4 regions of the Alkalidesulfovibrio alkalitolerans DSM 16529 genome follow, and region 3 is predicted to be linked to each of the others. Evidence: predicted binding sites of a transcription regulator. Region 3 holds the regulator's gene; each other region holds the start of a gene.
The links. The regulator sigma-54, encoded in region 3, starts transcription at its own class of promoters, with help from an activator protein. The targets are predictions, from matches to a motif close to CTGGCACGGNNNNTGCTT.
Positions count from the first base shown of each region.

Region 1 (2,187 bases), on a different contig from region 3:
CACCCACGCCGCAGACGTGCACGGAGTTGTGGGCCAGCGACTTCGCGGCCTCGCGTACGGCGTTTGGGGCCTCGCTCAGGACGTCCGTCACCATGAGGTCGAGGGGCATGGTCGAGAGCAGCGTTTCGTACTCGATGACCTCGCCTGATTGCGTGGTCGCGCGTCGTTTTTCCGCGTCCAGGCGCGCGAGCCCGTCGCCGTAGCGCACGCGGTCCCCAAGGCGGGCGGCCAGGCGGCGGAAAATCTCGCCCGTGCCGCCGTGAAGCGGGAAGTGGAAGGTGTTGTTGGGCCCCCAGGCCACGTCGTCGCGCGCCAGGATGATGTTCTTCAGTACCTGCTCCAGGCCCACCACGCTCACGCGTTCGCCGATCCAGCGGAAATCCATGAGTTCGGGCGGGGTGGCCCAGACCTTGAAGTTGTAGGGGGCCATGAAGAGCCGCGCGATGCCCTTGCCGAAGACGACCTCGAACCACTCGCGGAAATTCGCGGGCGTGATCTCGGGGCGTCGTCCGGGCAGCAGCTCGCGCACGCACTCCCAGCGCTCCTCGGGCGGCAGGTGGCGGATGTTGTTCTGGAAGGGGTAAGGCACCCAGCCCCCGGCGATGCGCACCCGCGAGACGCGCTGGTGCGTCAGCACGTCGTCGCCGAGCAGGTCGGCGAGCAGGGCGTCGAAATAGGGGTAGTGGGAGAAGAGGACGTGGCCGCCCACGTCCCAGGTGAAGCCGTTCGCATCCGTGAAGCTGGCCGAAAGGCCGCCCGCGTACGCCTCGCGTTCGAGCACCAGAAAGGAGTTCTCGCCGAGCTCCATGAGCCGGTTGGCCGCCCCGAGCCCTGTGGGACCCGCTCCGCAAATGAGATATTTGACCGTCACGCGCGCCTCCCTGCGGCAGGATTGTTCATCGGGTGAACGAAAGCACGATGCGTGCCAACGCAGGCCGTCCCAAAGGCCCCGTCTGCGGCGTTGCGGCGAACAGTTCAAACCCTCGCGTAGGTGGAGCTACGCGTCGGTCTTGAACTGTTCTTGTGCCTTGCATCTGGAGCCTTTTGAACGGCCTGCGAAATCGGGCTGGCCAACAGTCCCAAAGGCGCGTCAGTCGGCGGAAAAGCCCCGGCGGGCCAGAAGCTCGCGGTACAGGGCCTCGACCTCATCGACCTTGCGCTCGATGGTGAAGGTCGCGGAGAGCTCGCGCGAGGCGGCCGCGAAGCGTGCGCGGGCCTCGTGGTCGCGTTCCAGGCGCAACAGTCCTTCGGCCAGAGCGGAAGCATCGCCCGGCGGAACCAGGATGCCACGGCCTTCGATCAGTTCGGGGATGCCGCCCACGGCCGTGGAGAGCACGGGCAGGCCCGCGAGGCAGGCTTCGAGCAGGGTGTTGGGCAGGGATTCGGAGAGCGAGGAGATGACGAAGGCGTCGAAGACGCCCAGGTAGTCGGCCACGTGCGGCGTGCGCGGGATGAAGGCGAAGAGGTCGGCCACGTTCAGCTCGCGCGCCAGCGGTCCCCACTTGGCGGGGTTCGTGCCCACGAGCACCAGGCGGGCGGACAAGCCCTTTGTCTTGGCCAGTGCCGCCGCGCGCACGAGTTGCTCCACGCCCTTGACCGGCTTGTCGCCGGTGATGGAGCCGATCACGAGCGCGTCTGGAGCGATGCCGAGTTCCGCGCGCACGGCCAAAGGCTCGCGGCCCGCGCGCACGCGGCCCTCGGGCACGCCGTTGTAGATCACGCGCAGCTTGGCGCGGGGCGCGCCGATGCGCGCCAGAACGTCGGCGCAGGCGCGCGAGTTGACGCTCACCGCGTCCACGCCGGGCGACCACCAAGGCAGGGGATTGCCCGGCCGGTAGCACACGCCCCGGTTCAGGACCACCACGGCCCGCCGCTTGGCCAGCCGCCAGCGAAGCCCCCACCACGAGGCCAGCTTGCAAGCCTTGTTGTGGAAGGCGTGGAGCACGAAGGGGGTGTCGTGCGCGGGCAAAAGCTGTTCCACGGCCGCCCGCCAGCAGCCGCGCTTCGCGGGCAGGGCCACGGCCCTGAAGGCGGCCTCGCCGCCCGCCTCTTGGTCGGGCAGCGACGATACGGCGGGCGTGAGCAGGAAGGTCTCGTGGCCGCGTCCGGCCAGCCCCTGCGCCAGGTAGAGGGCTTGGCGCGAGCCGCCCGAGAGGCTCTCCGAGGATGTCAGGTAGATGACGCGCA
Region 1 covers NZ_ATHI01000030.1:69,548-71,734, forward strand. The annotation lists gene DSAT_RS12155 (protoporphyrinogen/coproporphyrinogen oxidase) at 1-871, opposite strand, end outside; gene DSAT_RS12160 (glycosyltransferase family 4 protein) at 1,091-2,187, opposite strand, start outside.
Region 1: a site for sigma-54 is predicted at 912-929, ahead of DSAT_RS12155 (protoporphyrinogen/coproporphyrinogen oxidase). Genes of this name have one in related genera too.

Region 2 (2,187 bases), on a different contig from region 3:
GTCCTCGCCGCGCAGCACATGTGTCACGCCCATGTCCGAGTCGTCCACGACCACGGCCAGGTTGTAGGTCGGCGAGCCGTCGGAGCGGCGCAGGATCAGGTCGTCCATCTCCTCGTTGGCCACACTGATCGGTCCCTTGACCATGTCGTCGTAGGACGTGACGCCATCGAGCGGGGCCTTGAGACGCACCACGCGGCCCGGTCCGGGGCCGAGCCCGCGCTCGCGGCAGCGGCCGTCGTACTTGGGCTTCCTGCCCTCGGCGCGGGCCTTCTCGCGCATGGCCTCGACCTCTTCGGGCGTACACTCGCACCAGTAGGCCGTGCCCGCTTCGAGCATGGCATCCACGGCCGCGTTGTGGATGTGGCCGCGCTCGGACTGGTAGACGAGCTCGCCGTCGTGCTCAAGGCCAAGCCAGGCCATGCCGTCCAGAATGGCCCGCGTGGCCTCGGGCGTGGAGCGCTCGCGGTCGGTGTCCTCGATGCGCAGAAGAAATTTGCCGCCCTGGCTGCGGGCCAGAAGCCAGGAGAAAATGGCCGTGCGCGCGCCGCCTACGTGCAGGTAGCCCGTGGGGCTCGGGGCGAAACGGGTGACGATCTCGCTCATGGGTATCCTCAAAAATTCGATGATGATGGGTGACGGTTCGGCGCGGGCGTCCGCTCGACCGCTACGCGGACGGGCAGCAACTCGTAGACGCGGTCGGCGCGTCGTCTTGCACGGCTTCAACGGCCACGACTTCGGGTACTTCCTTGAGCACGACCTTCTCGACGCCGTTGCGAAGCGTGAGCCGCGACATGGGGCAACCCTTGCACGCGCCGGTCAGGCGCACGCGCACCACTCCCTCGGCCGTGATCTCGACAAGCTCCACGTCGCCGCCGTCGCGCCGCAGATGCGGCCTGATCTTCTCCAGGGCGGCTTCAACCTTCTCGCGCATGGCGCACCTCCGTTCCGGTCGGCAGTGGGTAGCCCCTCGACCGGGCGTTGTCAACGCGACGGGGCTGTGCATGCACCTTGTGCAAATACATACACATACCTAGTGCAACATGTTGCACAACTACGCCCGGACGTCGTACCGCCATCTCCACTCAACACTTTGATTTAAATACTTTTTCACGTTTGGCACGGGTCTCGCTAAAGGGCAGGCATGAACGACGCCACACACATCACCACCAGCGTCATGAGGAGGATCGACATGAAACGCACTCTTACCATCCTGGCCGTAACCGCCATGCTGGCGGGCCTTCTGGCCACCAACGCCTTCGCGCGCGGCCCCGGCTACGGCGGATGCCCCGGCTTCGGCGGCGGTCCGGTAGTCATGACGCCCGAGCAGCAGCAGGCCTTCGAAACCATCATGGACGAGCATCAGAAGAAGATGTTCGAACTGCGCCAGGAAATGTGGGCCAGGCAGACCGAACTCGACGCCCTGCAGGGCAACGACCCCAAGCGCATCCAGACCCTGGTCGCCGAAATGAAGGACCTGCGCGCCAAGGCTTTTGCCGAACGTGAAGTTCTGACCAAGAAGCTCGAAGACGCCGGCATCGACGCCCCGGCCTTCGGCGGACGCGGCGGCAAGCGCGGCGGACGCGGCGGCGGATGCGACTGCGACGGCCCGACCTTCGGCAAGCGCGGCGGCCCCGGCGGCCCTGGCGGACGCGGCTAACCAACCAAATCTCACCTTGCCTTCCTGATCCCCTGATGCCTCACACACACGCCCCTGCCGGGTCCGGCGACGCCTCCGCCGGACCCGGCCCCCTCGGGGGGCGCAAGCGCTCTAGCCAAAAGCCCCCGAAGCGGGCTACAAACTTGCCCCCATGGATATCCAGGCCGAAAATAAAGGAAGCGGAGCCGCGGGCGTCATGGCCGTCGCGGCCATGCTCGTCGTTGCGGCCAGTCTCATCTTCATGGCCTGGGACGGCGTCCGCCGCCAGCAGGAGCTTCTCGACCGCCACCTGACCCTGACCGCCGGGGTCGTCTCGCGCGGGGTGCAGGTGCACCTGATGCGACGCCTGCGCCCGGCCATGCCGCACCCCGGCCCGGAACGCCATGACGAGCGCGGCCCAAGGCTCGGCCAGCGCGAACCCCCGCCCGACAAAAGCTTTTTGGGACTTGGCCCCCTGGCCGACGAATTCTTCCGCGAGACCGTGCAAGGCAGCGACGTGCGCTGGCTTGGCCTGGTCACGGCGGACGGTC
Region 2 covers NZ_ATHI01000026.1:455,167-457,353, reverse strand. The annotation lists gene gltX (glutamate--tRNA ligase) at 1-603, opposite strand, end outside; gene DSAT_RS09560 (NifU family protein) at 665-931, opposite strand; gene DSAT_RS09555 (Spy/CpxP family protein refolding chaperone) at 1,190-1,657, shown strand; gene DSAT_RS09550 (two-component system sensor histidine kinase NtrB) at 1,854-2,187, shown strand, end outside.
Region 2: a site for sigma-54 is predicted at 1,114-1,131, ahead of DSAT_RS09555 (Spy/CpxP family protein refolding chaperone). Genes of this name have one in related genera too.

Region 3 (2,187 bases):
TCCGGGGACTGAAGGACAAGGGCATTGGCATTCTCATCTCGGACCACAACGTGCGCGAGACGCTTTCCATCTGCGATCGCGCGTCCATCGTCTTCGATGGCACGATCATTCTTACGGGCACTCCGCAGGAAATCGCCGCCAATCCCCGCGCTCGGCAGGTTTATCTGGGTGAGGAGTTCTGCCTTTAATGGAATTTTCGTGCCAACTTTGAAAAAACCTTGCCACACAAGCCTTGAGCCGTTGCAAGGGCAGGACGAGTGTGGCATGTTGTCCATAAGAATCAGCCGGGCGACAAGGACTCGCAGGTACGATTTGCGGCTCAAAAAATTCCGGACTCCCGGCCGCATCCCTGTGAAGGGCTGAAGAGTCCTCGCGCATCGGCACAAAGGCATACATGGCGCTCGAACTCAGACAGCAGCTCAAATTATCGCAGCAGCTGGTCATGACCCCCCAGTTGCAGCAGGCCATCAAGCTCCTGCAGCTTTCCCGCCTGGAATTGGTGGAGACGGTGAATCAGGAATTGATGGAGAATCCTTTCCTTGAGGAAGGATTCGACGAGCCTGAGCCGAATCTGGATTCCGAGGGCCGCGAGCCAGTTGCGCAAAATGATGTCGTGCGGGAGATGCCCGGCGATGAGAACGCGTTGCGCCGCGAGGCGGACTGGGACAACTATCTGGGCGACTTCGCCAGCGCCTCGCGCCAATCCCAGGTGCGTGAATACGAGGCGCTCGAAGAGGGTCAGGGCTTCGAGGCCCGGCTCACGGGCAAGCACTCGCTTGATGGCCATCTCGCCTGGCAAATCCGTCTCTCCGATTTTACCGAGCAGGAGATGGAGATCGCCGAACACATCCTGGGCAATCTCGATTCCTCCGGCTATCTGGCCTCCCCTGTGGAGGAGATTGCAGAGATCACGCAGTCCGGCGTCGAGGATGTCGAGCGCGTGCTCAAACGCGTGCAGCGCTTCGACCCCCTGGGAGTGGCCGCCCGCGATCCTCGCGAGTGTCTGCTCGTGCAGGTCGAGGCTCTCGGCTACGACGATCCCGTCCTTGTCTCCCTTATTTCGGAACACCTCGAAGACCTAGAAAAGAAACGCTATAAGCCGCTGGCCCGGAAGTTCAAGCTGACGCTCGAAGAGTTGAAGGAGTATCTGGACATCATCCAGACGCTCGACCCCATGCCTGGATCGAGCTTTGGCACCAGCGAGCCTGTCTATGTCTCCCCGGATGCCTACGTGTACAAGTTCGAGGACGAGTTCGTCATCCTCCTGAACGAGGAAGGGCTGCCCCGGTTGCAGCTCAACTCCATGTACATGGACTGCCTGCAAGGGGCGAAGTGCAAGGAAAAGGATTACTTCCAGGAAAAGATGCGCTCGGCCGTGTGGCTCATGAAGAGCCTCTACCAGCGTCAGCGCACCCTGTTCAAGGTTCTGGAGAGTATCGTCAAGTTCCAACGGGATTTTTTCGAGGAGGGGGTTAAACATCTCAAGCCTTTGATCCTCAAGGACGTGGCCGACGACATCGGCATGCATGAATCCACGGTCAGCCGTATCACCACCAACAAATATGTGGCCACGCCGCACGGAACCTTCGAACTCAAGTTTTTCTTCAACTCCGCCCTCACGCTCGATGACGGGTCGGAGGTGGGCTCCGAAAGCGTCAAGGCGTTGATAAAACAACTCATCGGCGAGGAAGACTCCCACCAGCCGCTGTCCGACGAAAAAATCGTGGACATCCTGAAGGACAAGCTCCAGGTCAACATAGCCCGCCGGACAGTGGCCAAGTACCGCACCGCGCTGAACATTCCGTCTTCGAGCAAGCGCAAAGAGATTTTTTAATTCCAGCAAGGAGCGTCATATGAACATTGCATTCAATTTCAAGAATTTCGATCCCTCCGAGCACCTCAAGGACTACGCCGCCAAGCGCTTCGAGAAGCTTTCCAAATATCTTTCCAACACCGAGGATTCCGAGGTGCAGGTCAACCTTTCCGTGGAAAAGATCCGGCAGGTGGCCGAAGTCACGGTTTCCGATGACAACCTCCACCTGTCGGCCAACGAATCCTCCGAGGACATGTATTCGACCATCGACATGGTGCTGGACAAGGTTTTGGCCCAGTTGAAACGCATCCGCGAAAAGCAGAAGAACAAACGCGGCGGCAAGGCCGAAACCAGGGCCGTGCGCATGGACGTCA
Region 3 covers NZ_ATHI01000031.1:224,354-226,540, forward strand. The annotation lists gene lptB (LPS export ABC transporter ATP-binding protein) at 1-188, shown strand, start outside; gene rpoN (RNA polymerase factor sigma-54) at 395-1,834, shown strand; gene hpf (ribosome hibernation-promoting factor, HPF/YfiA family) at 1,854-2,187, shown strand, end outside.

Region 4 (2,187 bases), 170 kb from region 3:
GGGGGCGTTCACGGCCTCGTAGAATTTCTCTTCACCAAGCTGCTCGCACAGCATGATGTCCGAGTAAAACCTGACATGCTTCGGATTGACCATGAGGCAAAGATCATTGACCCTTGTCAGAAACGCATAATTTATGACAGCTTTGTACAAATACATGACAACGTTCTTCCCACGAACGCTTCTTTCTGTCGCAAGAGACCCTATCTCTACGATCTTCCTCCCCTGCACCCGCAGCCCATCGAGCTCACTCTTGTATAGCGAGTCCATCGGCACTCCGAACAGTTTCGTATCAGGAGTGTATGAGATCGTTGAAATAACGTCTTTGAAGGATTGAAAAATAAAGACACACGTTTTTGGCAGAAAGTTATAAACACTGTACAGCATCTGCTTGGGATGCTGAGCACTGATGTACCCCTGGCTGTTGTATTCCGCGTAGATGAGCTTAAAGGCTTGAGAAAGCTCGTCGAGTGTCTCGGCGATCTTGATGCTTGGTCTGTCCAGGTCTCCCAACTTGGCCGCAGTGAGGGCCGAGCGGCGGATCCGAATGGTCCGCCTGCGCTCAATTGAACGCTCCATGTCCTTCCCCTTGTCGTAGAGGCGAAATGCACGAGAATGCGCGCGAGCCCAGGTCGCCCATCCTGGAATACGCACGGCGAGGCAGCCGGTTTGCCCTGATGGGGAAAGTCCGGCTTTTCATTGCACAGCGAGAAATGTGCCAGAAATTGGCGAATCGACTGTAATTTGTCTTCAGTCCGGCCAACGCGGACATGCCTCATGAAAAAAAGAGTCAGACAAGTAGGAATCCGCCCGCGACGACACCAGCCAACACGCCGAAATTAAAAGCCAATATCCAACGTGTTCCCGTCCTGTGAATCTTGATGAGGGAAACGGCCAGTGCGCTCAAAGCCACGAGCAGAACCACCAACCAGTCGAGGGATAACCCGATCCATTCCATCAGATGTTTACAGACGTAAATCTCCACGTATCCGACCAGCACGCCGTGGGCCAGGGATATCGCTCCGAGCTTGCTCAAGAGGTCGTCCGCCGCCTGAATGGCTTGGCTGACGAGAATCGCGGCGATAAGCGCAAGCACGTATACCAAGCGAGCCTCCGAGGTAGCGCCGATCATTTCGAGAATGCGATCGAACTCTCGCTGCAATCGCCGGTCCATCTTTCATGGACTGCGGAATTCGCGACGCCCGATATGGCATATCCCTTGCTATCACGCCATGCAGAACATCAAGGAGCCGTGTCATGAAAAAAGCCGTTTTCCTCTTTGCGCTTCTGTCCTGCATGCTTTTCGCCCCGAATGCCCGTGCGGACTTCGTGTTTGGAGACGGCACGATCCATTGGCCCGGCTTCCCGAGTCAGAACGCCAAATACGGCGCCGAGCAAAACAGCAAGGACGTGTGGGGAACCCCCGACATTCTCGGCGGGGTGTTTACCTTCGACGGCCATTACCTGACCGGCATCCAGATAGACTACAAGTACCCCACCCAGAGCGGCTGGGACGCCTTCGCTCCGGCTGACTGGTTTTTCGACGTCAACGCCGACGGGACCTGGGACTACGTCATCACGAGCCAAGAGCGGCTCACTGACTACGCCACCGCGCGGCAGCCGGGAGACTGGGCCGTGTACGGGGTAAGCCTCGACTTCGCCGATCCGGGCTCCTACTACTTCTCCGTTGCGCCGAGCGGCTTCCTTCCTCGCTACGACCATCCGGTCAAGGCCGATCTCGGTGATTCCGAGCTTCTCGGTTACGCCGAGTTCTCCGGCTGGCGCAACTCCAAACCCAACACTTCCACCACCTACACTGCCCTCTGGGATCTCTCCAATTCGCCGATATTCTTCGGCGGCAACGGCGGTGAGTTCATCTACGGCTTCGCGCTCACCTGCGCCAACGACGTCCTCTACGGGACAGGACCGGTGCCCACGCCCGAACCCGGCACCATGCTTCTGCTTTTGGGCGGCGCAGGGGCCATGTTCGCCAGACGGCTGCGCAAAATGAGCTGAAACCGCTCGAACCAAAAAACAACGAGGCCCGTTGTCCTTTTTCGGGACAGCGGGCCTTGCCGTTTGGACGAGCCGGATGCTGGACGCCATGAAAACGGAAATGTGTAAAGTTCTTCGTATAAAAATGTCGGAGAACTTTCCATTTTTCGAGCGTTGTCGGCGCCCCACCCAGAA
Region 4 covers NZ_ATHI01000031.1:52,916-55,102, reverse strand. The annotation lists gene DSAT_RS12855 (N-acyl amino acid synthase FeeM domain-containing protein) at 1-576, opposite strand, end outside; gene DSAT_RS12850 (hypothetical protein) at 788-1,093, opposite strand; gene DSAT_RS12845 (PEP-CTERM sorting domain-containing protein) at 1,255-2,013, shown strand.
Region 4: a site for sigma-54 is predicted at 1,205-1,222, ahead of DSAT_RS12845 (PEP-CTERM sorting domain-containing protein). Genes of this name have one in related genera too.